Regions from separate parts of the Dethiothermospora halolimnae genome, predicted to be linked through region 3. Evidence: riboswitches for the same ligand, from Rfam matches in the RefSeq annotation. Region 3 holds a riboswitch; each other region holds the start of a gene.
The links. Region 3 has a riboswitch for S-adenosylmethionine ahead of metK (methionine adenosyltransferase). Riboswitches for the same ligand answer to the same signal wherever they lie in the genome.
Positions count from the first base shown of each region.

Region 1: another riboswitch for S-adenosylmethionine. It lies ahead of V6137_RS04265 (methionine ABC transporter ATP-binding protein); the one in region 3 lies ahead of metK (methionine adenosyltransferase).
Region 2: another riboswitch for S-adenosylmethionine. It lies ahead of V6137_RS03285 (O-acetylhomoserine aminocarboxypropyltransferase/cysteine synthase family protein); the one in region 3 lies ahead of metK (methionine adenosyltransferase).

Region 1 covers NZ_JBAKFX010000006.1:103,268-106,558, forward strand. The annotation lists gene V6137_RS04260 (methionine ABC transporter permease) at 1-126, opposite strand, end outside; gene V6137_RS04265 (methionine ABC transporter ATP-binding protein) at 119-1,132, opposite strand; SAM riboswitch class I at 1,269-1,373, opposite strand; gene V6137_RS04270 (P-loop domain-containing protein) at 1,611-1,922, shown strand; gene V6137_RS04275 (hypothetical protein) at 2,372-3,291, shown strand, end outside.
Region 2 covers NZ_JBAKFX010000005.1:56,772-60,062, forward strand. The annotation lists gene V6137_RS03280 (homoserine O-acetyltransferase/O-succinyltransferase family protein) at 1-130, opposite strand, end outside; gene V6137_RS03285 (O-acetylhomoserine aminocarboxypropyltransferase/cysteine synthase family protein) at 146-1,423, opposite strand; SAM riboswitch class I at 1,507-1,612, opposite strand; SAM riboswitch class I at 1,672-1,763, opposite strand; gene V6137_RS03290 (DEAD/DEAH box helicase) at 1,824-3,291, opposite strand, start outside.
Region 3 covers NZ_JBAKFX010000025.1:13,915-17,205, reverse strand. The annotation lists gene metK (methionine adenosyltransferase) at 8-1,201, opposite strand; SAM riboswitch class I at 1,415-1,520, opposite strand; gene V6137_RS11110 (COG2426 family protein) at 1,712-2,206, opposite strand; gene yyaC (spore protease YyaC) at 2,822-3,291, shown strand, end outside.

The DNA of each region.
Region 1 (3,291 bases), on a different contig from region 3:
TTTTTCGGTGATTACTAGTAATATTCCTAAAGGAAAACCTATAAGTAATGAAGCAAGAGTTGAAGCAAATACCATGTATATAGTTTCTAGAAATGGCGGTAGTAAAAGGTCGATAAAATTATCCATTCCAAATCACCTCCAACCTTATATTTTCAGTTTTTAACCATTCAGTGACAGTTTTAATTTTTTCATTGTCTCCAAATATTTGTATAATCAAATTTCCAATGCTTGTGGTCATAAGTTCATCGATATTTCCAGATAAAATATTAACATCTATATCAAACTTTCTTATTATTTGAGAAATAATAGGTCTTTTAGATACATCTCCAACATATTTTAATCTAATCACCTTAGAATTTGGCTCCTTTGGGAAATTAAGCTCTTCTTTAATACTGTGATTTATATTAGAAACAAAACTTTTGCCGGTTTCTGTTTTTGGATTAGAGAATATTTCCTCAACTGTATTAAGTTCTATGATCTCACCATCTTCAATAATGGCTACTCTATCACAGATTTCCTTTATTACCTCCATTTGATGAGTGATAAGAACTATGGTTAATCCAAATTCATTTTTTACTTTTCTTAAAAGATTTAGTATGGATTTTGTTGTCTGAGGATCAAGGGCTGATGTGGCTTCATCACACAGTAATAAATCAGGTTTATTGGCTAGAGATCTTGCAATTGCCACTCTTTGTTTTTGACCACCACTCAACTGTGACGGATAAGAGTTTTCCTTATCAGACAAATCAACAACGGATAATAATTCCTTAACCCTTCCCTTTATTTCACTTTTTTTATGTCCAGAAAGTTCTAAGGGTAAAGCCACATTATCTGCAACGGTTCTAGAACTTAAAAGATTGAAATGTTGAAAAATCATACCTGTTTTTTTTCTCATGTTTCTAAGTTCCTTTTTATTAAATTTTGTTATATCATTACCTTCTAAAATTATATTTCCGCTGGTAGGTTCTTCAAGACGGTTAAAGGTCCTAATAAGTGTTGATTTTCCAGCCCCACTTAAACCAATTATTCCAAATATCTCATTCTCTTTTATATTAAGATTTATATTTTTAAGAGCATAAAACTCACTATCATCATTTCTAAATACTTTGGTTAAATTATTTACTTTTATCAATTAGACCACCACCCCTTTAATAGATTAATGTACTAAAACATTTTAGATATAGAAATACCCCTTCCAATAGGTTTTTCTTTTCAAAAAAAAGAAAAACCACTTTCTAAATGAAAGAGGTTCACGTGCGATTATTCCTCTCTCATCTTTCGGTATACATATACCGCTGGAATTAGCACCTTGTGTATTAACACCGGTTGCTGGGCTTCATAGGGCCAGATCCCTCCGCCTCTCTTGATAAGAGTTCTGTATTTATTTGTTGCTTAACATTATACTTATAACTAAAACAAATGTCAATAGATTTTTTTTAGAAATGATTTCATACTAGTATTTGGTGATAAATAAACTTAATTTTTAGTAAAAAAACATCTAGAATAAAAAAGTATGGGACAAACACATGTATATATTAAAAATCATAATATATATACTAGATAGAATATGAAAACGAGAATGAATATCAAATAATAAGGAGTTGATTATTGTGTCTAGTAAAATTAAAAGGGTTTTTCCAGGGGGAAATACTTCAAAGGGTTTCTATTCATATTATGATAATATTATAGAGAAGGATGCAAATAGGATATTTATATTAAAGGGTGGACCAGGTACAGGGAAATCATCTTTAATGAAGAGTATTGGAAAAGAGATGCTAAACAAAGGTTATGATATCGAATATCATCACTGTTCATCAGATAACGGCTCCATTGATGGTGTAGTTGTACCAAAACTTAAAGTAGCTATGATAGATGGTACAGCACCCCATGTAGGTGTCCGTAAACACAAATTAACTGTTTGAGCTACCTACTTGCCTTTTAAGATTGTGGTGTAGAGACTAAGGAAAATTAGAATATATTCAGATAGAGTAAGGGGCATCTATGGGAATAGGTGTTTTTTATTGTGTTTGGGTATAATTTAAAATGAAAAAAATAAAAAAAGAACAGATTATAAGAAGGATTAATGAAATTATATATTAATTAACAGTAGGGAAGAATCAGTAGACTGAATTAATAAAGGTATATCTAGTGGGTTATTTTGTAAGATAGATGTTTTGAATCAATATATTTTGTTTTTATGCAGAAAATTAAAGTAATAATTGATAAGAAAATACAAACTGTTGAAGGGATTTAAGTGAAAAATGTAGAAATAAACAAATTAAAAGGTTTAATTTAATATATATTTTTAAAATCTATTAAATTAAGGCATTGAATTATATGTTCAAATATAAAAATAAAGGGGGAAGAGGTTATGGACAAGGATACATATGTTCTAAATTTTATGGGACGATCAACAATAGGAAAGTCAAGAATTATTAGTACGTGTATACAAGATAAAGAAATTGGAACATATATTCACAAGGATAATATTAATGGCAAGACTAAAACTAATATTATATATGTTATAAATTATGATAAAGATAATACTTATAAATTTATTCCTAAAGTGAATTATATATTTGAAAATTATTTAACAAGAACTGAAGATAAAGTAAAATTTGAATTAGAATCATTTAAAAAAGCATTTGATGAAGTTAGTAGTGAAAAAGATTTTGAAGGTATAGAGGAGTTTATAAATCAAATTGATGATATAGAGGAATTAAAAACATGGATAAAAAAATATATAAAGAGAATTCAAAAACATCTTATCAAATTGGTAGAGCTAGAAAAATGTGAAAATGAAAATCAAAAGATACTGTTTTATTGTAAATTGTTTGAGGAAAATTTGATTTATAATAAATTATTTGACATAGAAATTGAATTAAAGGCATCGAAAAAGTTTAAAAAGGTATTAAGAAAATATGAATTAAAACGTATTATATTAATAGATACAAGGGGAGTCTTTGATGTGCCTGATAAACTTCAAAGAAGTTTTACTAAGTACAACCCAGATATAAATATTTTTATATTTGATGAGAAAGGTATGACAGATCATCTACTTAAACAAATTTATGATGAGTTAGAACCTATGTTTGGTAAATCTTTTGAAATTTGTATTAGAACAACAACACCTTTAAGTGTTCCTGTGTTATCAGATGTGGATAATTGTATACATCCAACAGGAGATAAAAATTTAACTAAAAAGTTTGATACTATTATTAACTTTCTTAAACAAAAAAATGTTCTTGAAGGAAATACTGTGTTTGATATTAGATTGCGAGAGCAATTGGG
Region 2 (3,291 bases), on a different contig from region 3:
TAGGTCTATAGCTTTCCATAAATAGAAAATCTATTTTTACTTTAAAGGGAACATTATTAAAGATATTTAAAAATTGGTTTTCAGTTTCTATTTTTTTAGGCATTAAATTTACTATTAATATTTTTATCATATACATCTACCCCACTTAGATTTTTTCTAGTGCCCTTTCGAAGTCATAAACTATATCTTCTATTCCTTCAATCCCCACAGAAACCCTTATCATGTCCTCCGTTACTAGAGATTCCTCTAGCTGGGCTTTACTTAGTTGTCTATGGGTAGTAGTTGCTGGATGTAACACAGATGTTCTAGCATCCCCTAAATGGATAACTAAAGATACCAGTTCTAATTCTTCTATAAACTCTATTGCTTTTTTCTTCCCTCCCTTTATTCCAAATGTTAACATACCACTACAGCCCTTTTTTAAGTATTTATTGGCTAATTCATAGTTTATGTTTCCTTTAAGTTTAGGATAGTTAACCCATGCTACTTTAGGATGAGACTCTAGATATTTAGCAAGCTTTAAAGCATTTTCACTGTGCTTTTCCATTCTTAAATGTAAAGTTTCCACTCCTAAGTTTAGTAAAAAGCTATTAAATGGACTTAATGAAGAGCCCATATCCCTTAAAAGTTGTACCCTAGCTTTTACTATATAGGCTTGTTCCTTAAACTCTTTTATATAACTAATACCGTGATAACTTGGATCTGGATCAACTAACTCATTAAACTTACCATTATCCCAATTAAAGTTTCCTCCATCTACTATTACTCCACCTACACTGGTAGCATGGCCATCTATATATTTAGTTGCAGAATGAATCACTATATTTGCCCCATATTTAAATGGATTACATAGATATGGAGTTGGGAATGTGTTATCTACTATAAAAGGAACCTCTAACTTTTTAGCTACATTACTAAATTTTTCAAAATCTAATACATTTAGTGATGGATTACTTATTGTCTCAGCAAACAAGGTCTTTGTATTATTCCTTCCATAACTTAATATTTCTTTTTCACTAAGATTTGGATCTATAAATGTAACATCTATACCCATCTTTTTTAGCGTAGTGGAAAATAGAGTATGGGTTCCTCCATAAAGGTTTGAAGAAGCTATAATATGCTCTCCTGATTTACATATGTTTAATATTGAAATCAATGTGGCTGCCTGACCTGAAGCCGTTGCAAGGGCCCCTACTCCCCCTTCTAATTGAGCTATCTTTTCCTCAAAGGCAGATATTGTAGGATTACTTATTCTAGAATACATATGTCCTTCTTCTTTTAAATCAAATATATCAGCCAAATGATTTGGATCTTCATATTTGTAAGTGGTACTTTGAACAATGGGAGTTATTCTAGGTTCTCCAACTTTAGGTTTATATCCCCCTTGAACACAGATGGTATCATTAATATAGTTTCTACTCATATACAGCACTCCTTTATTTTTAATAATAAAAAAACACCCCCTAAAGATAAGAAGTGTTTTATATAGACTCAATCTATAAAAATCTCTTATCTTTCAACCAATAGTTGCAGGATTTAGCACATTTCCAATCTTTAGATTGGCTGTTGCCGGGTTTCATCGGGCCAGTCCCTCCACCTCTCTGGATAAGAATAAATATTTAATTATAAAAAATCCCCTTAAAGCATCGTTAAGGGGATTTTTAACCGTCCTCCTTATCGATGTTAGCAGAACCACCTTACTTAATCAAGTAGGTTGGTGTAGGGTCAACGAGCTAACTCTCTACCCTATCTCCTAATAAGGATATCCAATTTGTTGCTAATAACAATATCATATAGTAATTTCTTTGTCAACAATTTTTTATTTATTTTCTATTAGCAGGTTCTATATTTACATTTTTACCTTTGATTTTATTTCTATTCATTACATTAATAACTTCTCTTCCACTATCTTCTGGAACCTCAACAAAGGTATATTTATCAAATATATCGACAGCTCCGATTAATTCTCCTTTAAGTCCTGTTTCACCTGCTATTGCTCCTACGATATCCCCTGGTCTTATCTTATCTTTTTTACCTACATTTACAAAAAGACGTACCATACCGGGTTCTGCTCCTGTATCTCCAAAATCAGCCTCTGGAGAATCGGAATTTTTATCAGTTCTATCTGTTAATAATTTTAATAGAGCAGCAGCAATATCAATTGATGCATAATCTTCATCAATAAACTTTTCTATTAGATTAACTTCTTTAGTTAGTTTTTCTTTGCTTATAATATTTTTAACTTGGTTTAACACTATCTCACTTTTAGCTTCCTCCACATCACTTGCTGATGGTGGATTCTGTCTTCTAATTTTAGTTTTAGTATACTTTTGTATATCTTTTAGTTTATATATTTCTTTACCTACAGCGAAGGTAAATGCCTTACCTGTCCTTCCTGCTCTTCCCGTTCTACCAATTCTGTGTACATAATATTCTTCATCTTGGGGAACGTCAAAGTTAAATACTACTTCCACATCATCCACATCTATACCTCTAGCTGCAACATCTGTGGCAACAAGCACTTCGACATTACCATTTCTAAAACTATTCATTACCCTATCTCTTTGACGTTGTCTCATATCTCCATGTAACTTATCTGCAAAGTACCCTCTGCCTTGTAGTTTTATTACAAGTTCATCAACTTTTCTCTTTGTATTACAAAATACTAAACTTAACTTAGGGCTATACATATCCATTAAACGGGTAAGAACCTCTAACTTATCTCTTTGTTTAATATCGAAATAATATTGTTCAATGCTAGGTACTGTTAACTTTTTATGGACCACTTTAATTTTTTTAGGGTTCTTTTGATATTTATTGGCGATTTTTAATATCCCCTTGGGCATAGTAGCTGAAAATAATACCGTTTGTCTTTCCTTTGGAGTACCTTGTAGTATTGTTTCAATATCATCTATAAATCCCATATTAAGCATTTCGTCTGCTTCATCTAATATAACCATTTTTAAATTACCCATCTTTAAAGTACCACGGCGCATATGATCCATAACTCTTCCAGGAGTTCCTATAACTATATGAACTCCTTTTTTAAGAGCTTTTATTTGTCTATTTATAGGCTGCCCTCCGTATACAGGAAGTATATTTATACCTTTAATAAATTTAGATATTCTTCTTATCTCCTCTGATACCTGTATAGCCAACTCCCTTGTTGGACATAAGATTAAAGATTGTACCGTTTTATTACTTGCATCAATTCTTTCTAATGTAGGTATTCCAAAGGCAGCAGTTTTTCCTGTTCCAGTCTGTGCCTGACCAATAACGTCCTTTCCATCC
Region 3 (3,291 bases):
CTATTCTTTATTCTTTAATTTCAAGCCCTTCTTTTCTCAAAATCTCTGCTTTATCCGTCTTTTCCCAAGGTAAATCAAGCTCGTCTCTACCAAAGTGTCCATAGGCAGCCACTTGCTTATAAATAGGTCTTCTTAAGTCTAAATCCTTTATTATAGCAGCAGGTCTTAGGTCAAAGTGCTTATTAACTAACTCTTCTATCTTAGACTCTTCTATTTTATTTGTGCCAAATGTATCAACTAAAACTGAAACCGGTTTAGCTACACCTATTGCATATGCAAGTTGTAGTTCACATTTATCTGCAAGTCCCGCAGCAACTATGTTTTTAGCCACATATCTAGCTGCATAGGCCGCTGATCTATCAACCTTTGTTGGATCCTTTCCTGAGAAAGCTCCACCTCCGTGTTTTGCATAGCCACCATAGGTATCAACTATTATTTTTCTTCCTGTCAATCCTGCATCCCCTTGGGGACCACCTATTACAAATCTTCCAGTTGGATTTATATAGTACTTTGTATCATCGTCTAATAATTCAGCTGGTATAATTTCTGTTACAACATGCTCTATTAAATCTTTCTCTATAGTTTCCAAATCAACATTGGGACTATGTTGTGTTGACATAACCACGGTATCAACCCTAACCGGTTTATCATCATGGTATTCAACTGTAACCTGGGTCTTACCATCGGGTCTTAGATATTGTAACTTTCCATTTTTCCTTACCTCTGATAATCTTCTTGCTAATTTATGGGCCAATGATATTGGAAGGGGCATAAGTTCATCTGTCTCATTACATGCATATCCAAACATTATACCTTGATCTCCTGCTCCCGTTAAATTTCTTTCATCTTCTTCTTTATTCTTATGCTCTAAAGCCTCATCAACTCCCATGGCAATATCTGAAGATTGTTCATCTATTGCCGTAAGAACTGCACAAGTTTCACTATCAAATCCATATTTTCCTCTAGTATATCCTATTCCTTCAATAGTCTTTCTAACAACCTTTGGTATATCAACATAACAATCAGTAGTAATCTCCCCAGAAACTAATACAAGTCCCGTTGTAACCGACGTCTCACAAGCCACCCTTGCATTTGGGTCTTTTTCAAATATTGCATCAAGTATAGAGTCTGAAACCTGGTCGCACATTTTATCTGGATGACCTTCTGTAACTGACTCCGATGTAAATAGCCATTTTCTCATTTCTTTTCCTCCTTTATTTTTATGGTTGGAGGGTCACGAATCCCCCAACAACAAGGGATTATCCATCCCTTAACTCAATGGAATTAAAAATCTTTAATAGTATAATCCTTGTAGAGCCCTAATATATTGAGGCCCAACATAGAGATTAAACCTCCCTATTATATTACATAATAAAAAAACCCTTCTAAAAAGAAGAGGTCGTTTTCACGAGTCACCTCATCTTCCAGAATCTCCATTCTGCGGGATTTAGCACCGTATAGCTTAGCCATTGGTTGCCGGGTTTCATAGGGCCCTTTCCCTCCACCGCTCTTGATAAGGCATCAAGATTTTTATTCAGTTTCTTTATATTAATATGATGATACCATATTGGTGAAATAGTGTCAATATTTTTTGTTATTGTGGAAATAAATTTTTATTCTGTTCCCCCTGCCTCTTCATAGGACAGGGGGACTGAATATATTCAGTCCCTACATTTTTTTTCTTCTTTCTTCTTTACACTTTCTTCTTTAATTACACCTCTGCAAATAAGTATTTAGCAAGCCATGTTGCCTGGGTTGTTACTAATACCATTATAATTCCTGATGTTAATATTCCTAATAATATAGCAGGAAAAGCATGCTTAAACTTTATATTAAACAGGGTTGCTGCTAAACACCCGGTCCATGCCCCTGTAGTCGGTAATGGTATGGCAACTAAAAGATATAAACCTACTATACTATATTTTTTTACCTTATCACTTCTCTTTAATGTTCTTTTCTTAATCCATGTTATTATTCCTCCAAAGGCTCCCGTTTCCCCAAAGAAATCAAACAATGGTTTTAATAATTTAAGTAAAAAAGGAACAGGTATAGTATTACCAATCACCCCTAGTATTAAACTATATAAAGGACTAAAACCAAGTACAGTAATAGCTGCTGGTATCGCCCCTCTTAATTCAGAAATAGGTGCTGCAGAAAGAAGTAATATAAATAATTCTTCCTTAAAAATTGTAATTATGCCCCCCATAATAACCTCCAATATATTCGCTTATCTCCATTACACATACATTATATATTATTATGGAAGGTAATAAAACATTCTGTTTTATTTTAACACCCTTCTTACGGTGGCATATAATAAACTTGAACTTGAAGTATTTACATTAACATTAGCATTTAAGGGCTTTGATTTGACCTAGATTAGGAAGTTATGTGATAACATTAACTTTAAATTAAGCTTGCATATTTAACATCAATGCCACCGTGGTAACAGTAAGTACTAATAATAAAGTAAGATAATAAGATCTCTTTTTCATTTATATCACTCCTATAATAAAGTTATTTTAGTAATATTATTTATTGTTATAGAAAATTTATGTATTAATATGGGATTTATTTTTATAGGTTGGGGGATTACGAATCCCCCAACAACAGGGTTAATAAGCCACAACAACAAGATGTAACGGAGAATGAATTCTCTGCTACTTCTCCAAGGATATTTTATGGCCGTCCCCCGGACAGGGCATGCCCTGTCCCTACGTTTTTATATTTCTTCTTTCTTCTTTGCCCTTTCTTCTTTAATTAAAAAGTACTATTCCCCTTTTTAAAAGCATAGTCATATCATATATAAGGGGGAATTACCTTGAAAACAAAAAAAATGGAATTAAAATATGACGATAATAATAGCACTTCTATACTTGGTGAATATATACACCCTTATTTCCATAACGAAATAGTAGTGGTTTGTATAGGAACCGATAAATGTATCGGAGACTGTTTAGGTCCCCTAGTAGGTACCATGCTTAAAAATAAAAAGTTCCCTTTTCATATATATGGAACATTAAAAAACCCTATTCATGCTATAAATATAAAGGAAAGAATAGATTATATAAAAAAGAAACATCCCTTTGGCTTTATAATAGCCATAGATGCTTGCTTAGGAGAAAAAAATGATGTGGGAAAAATTCAGATAAGAAACAAACCAATATATCCCGGAAAAGGAGTGGGAAAGAAACTCCCTTCCATTGGAGATATATCTATAATAGGGATAGTGGATATATCCCAAGGTTTCACTGGATTTAGTCTTCATAATGTACGATTATCATTGATTAT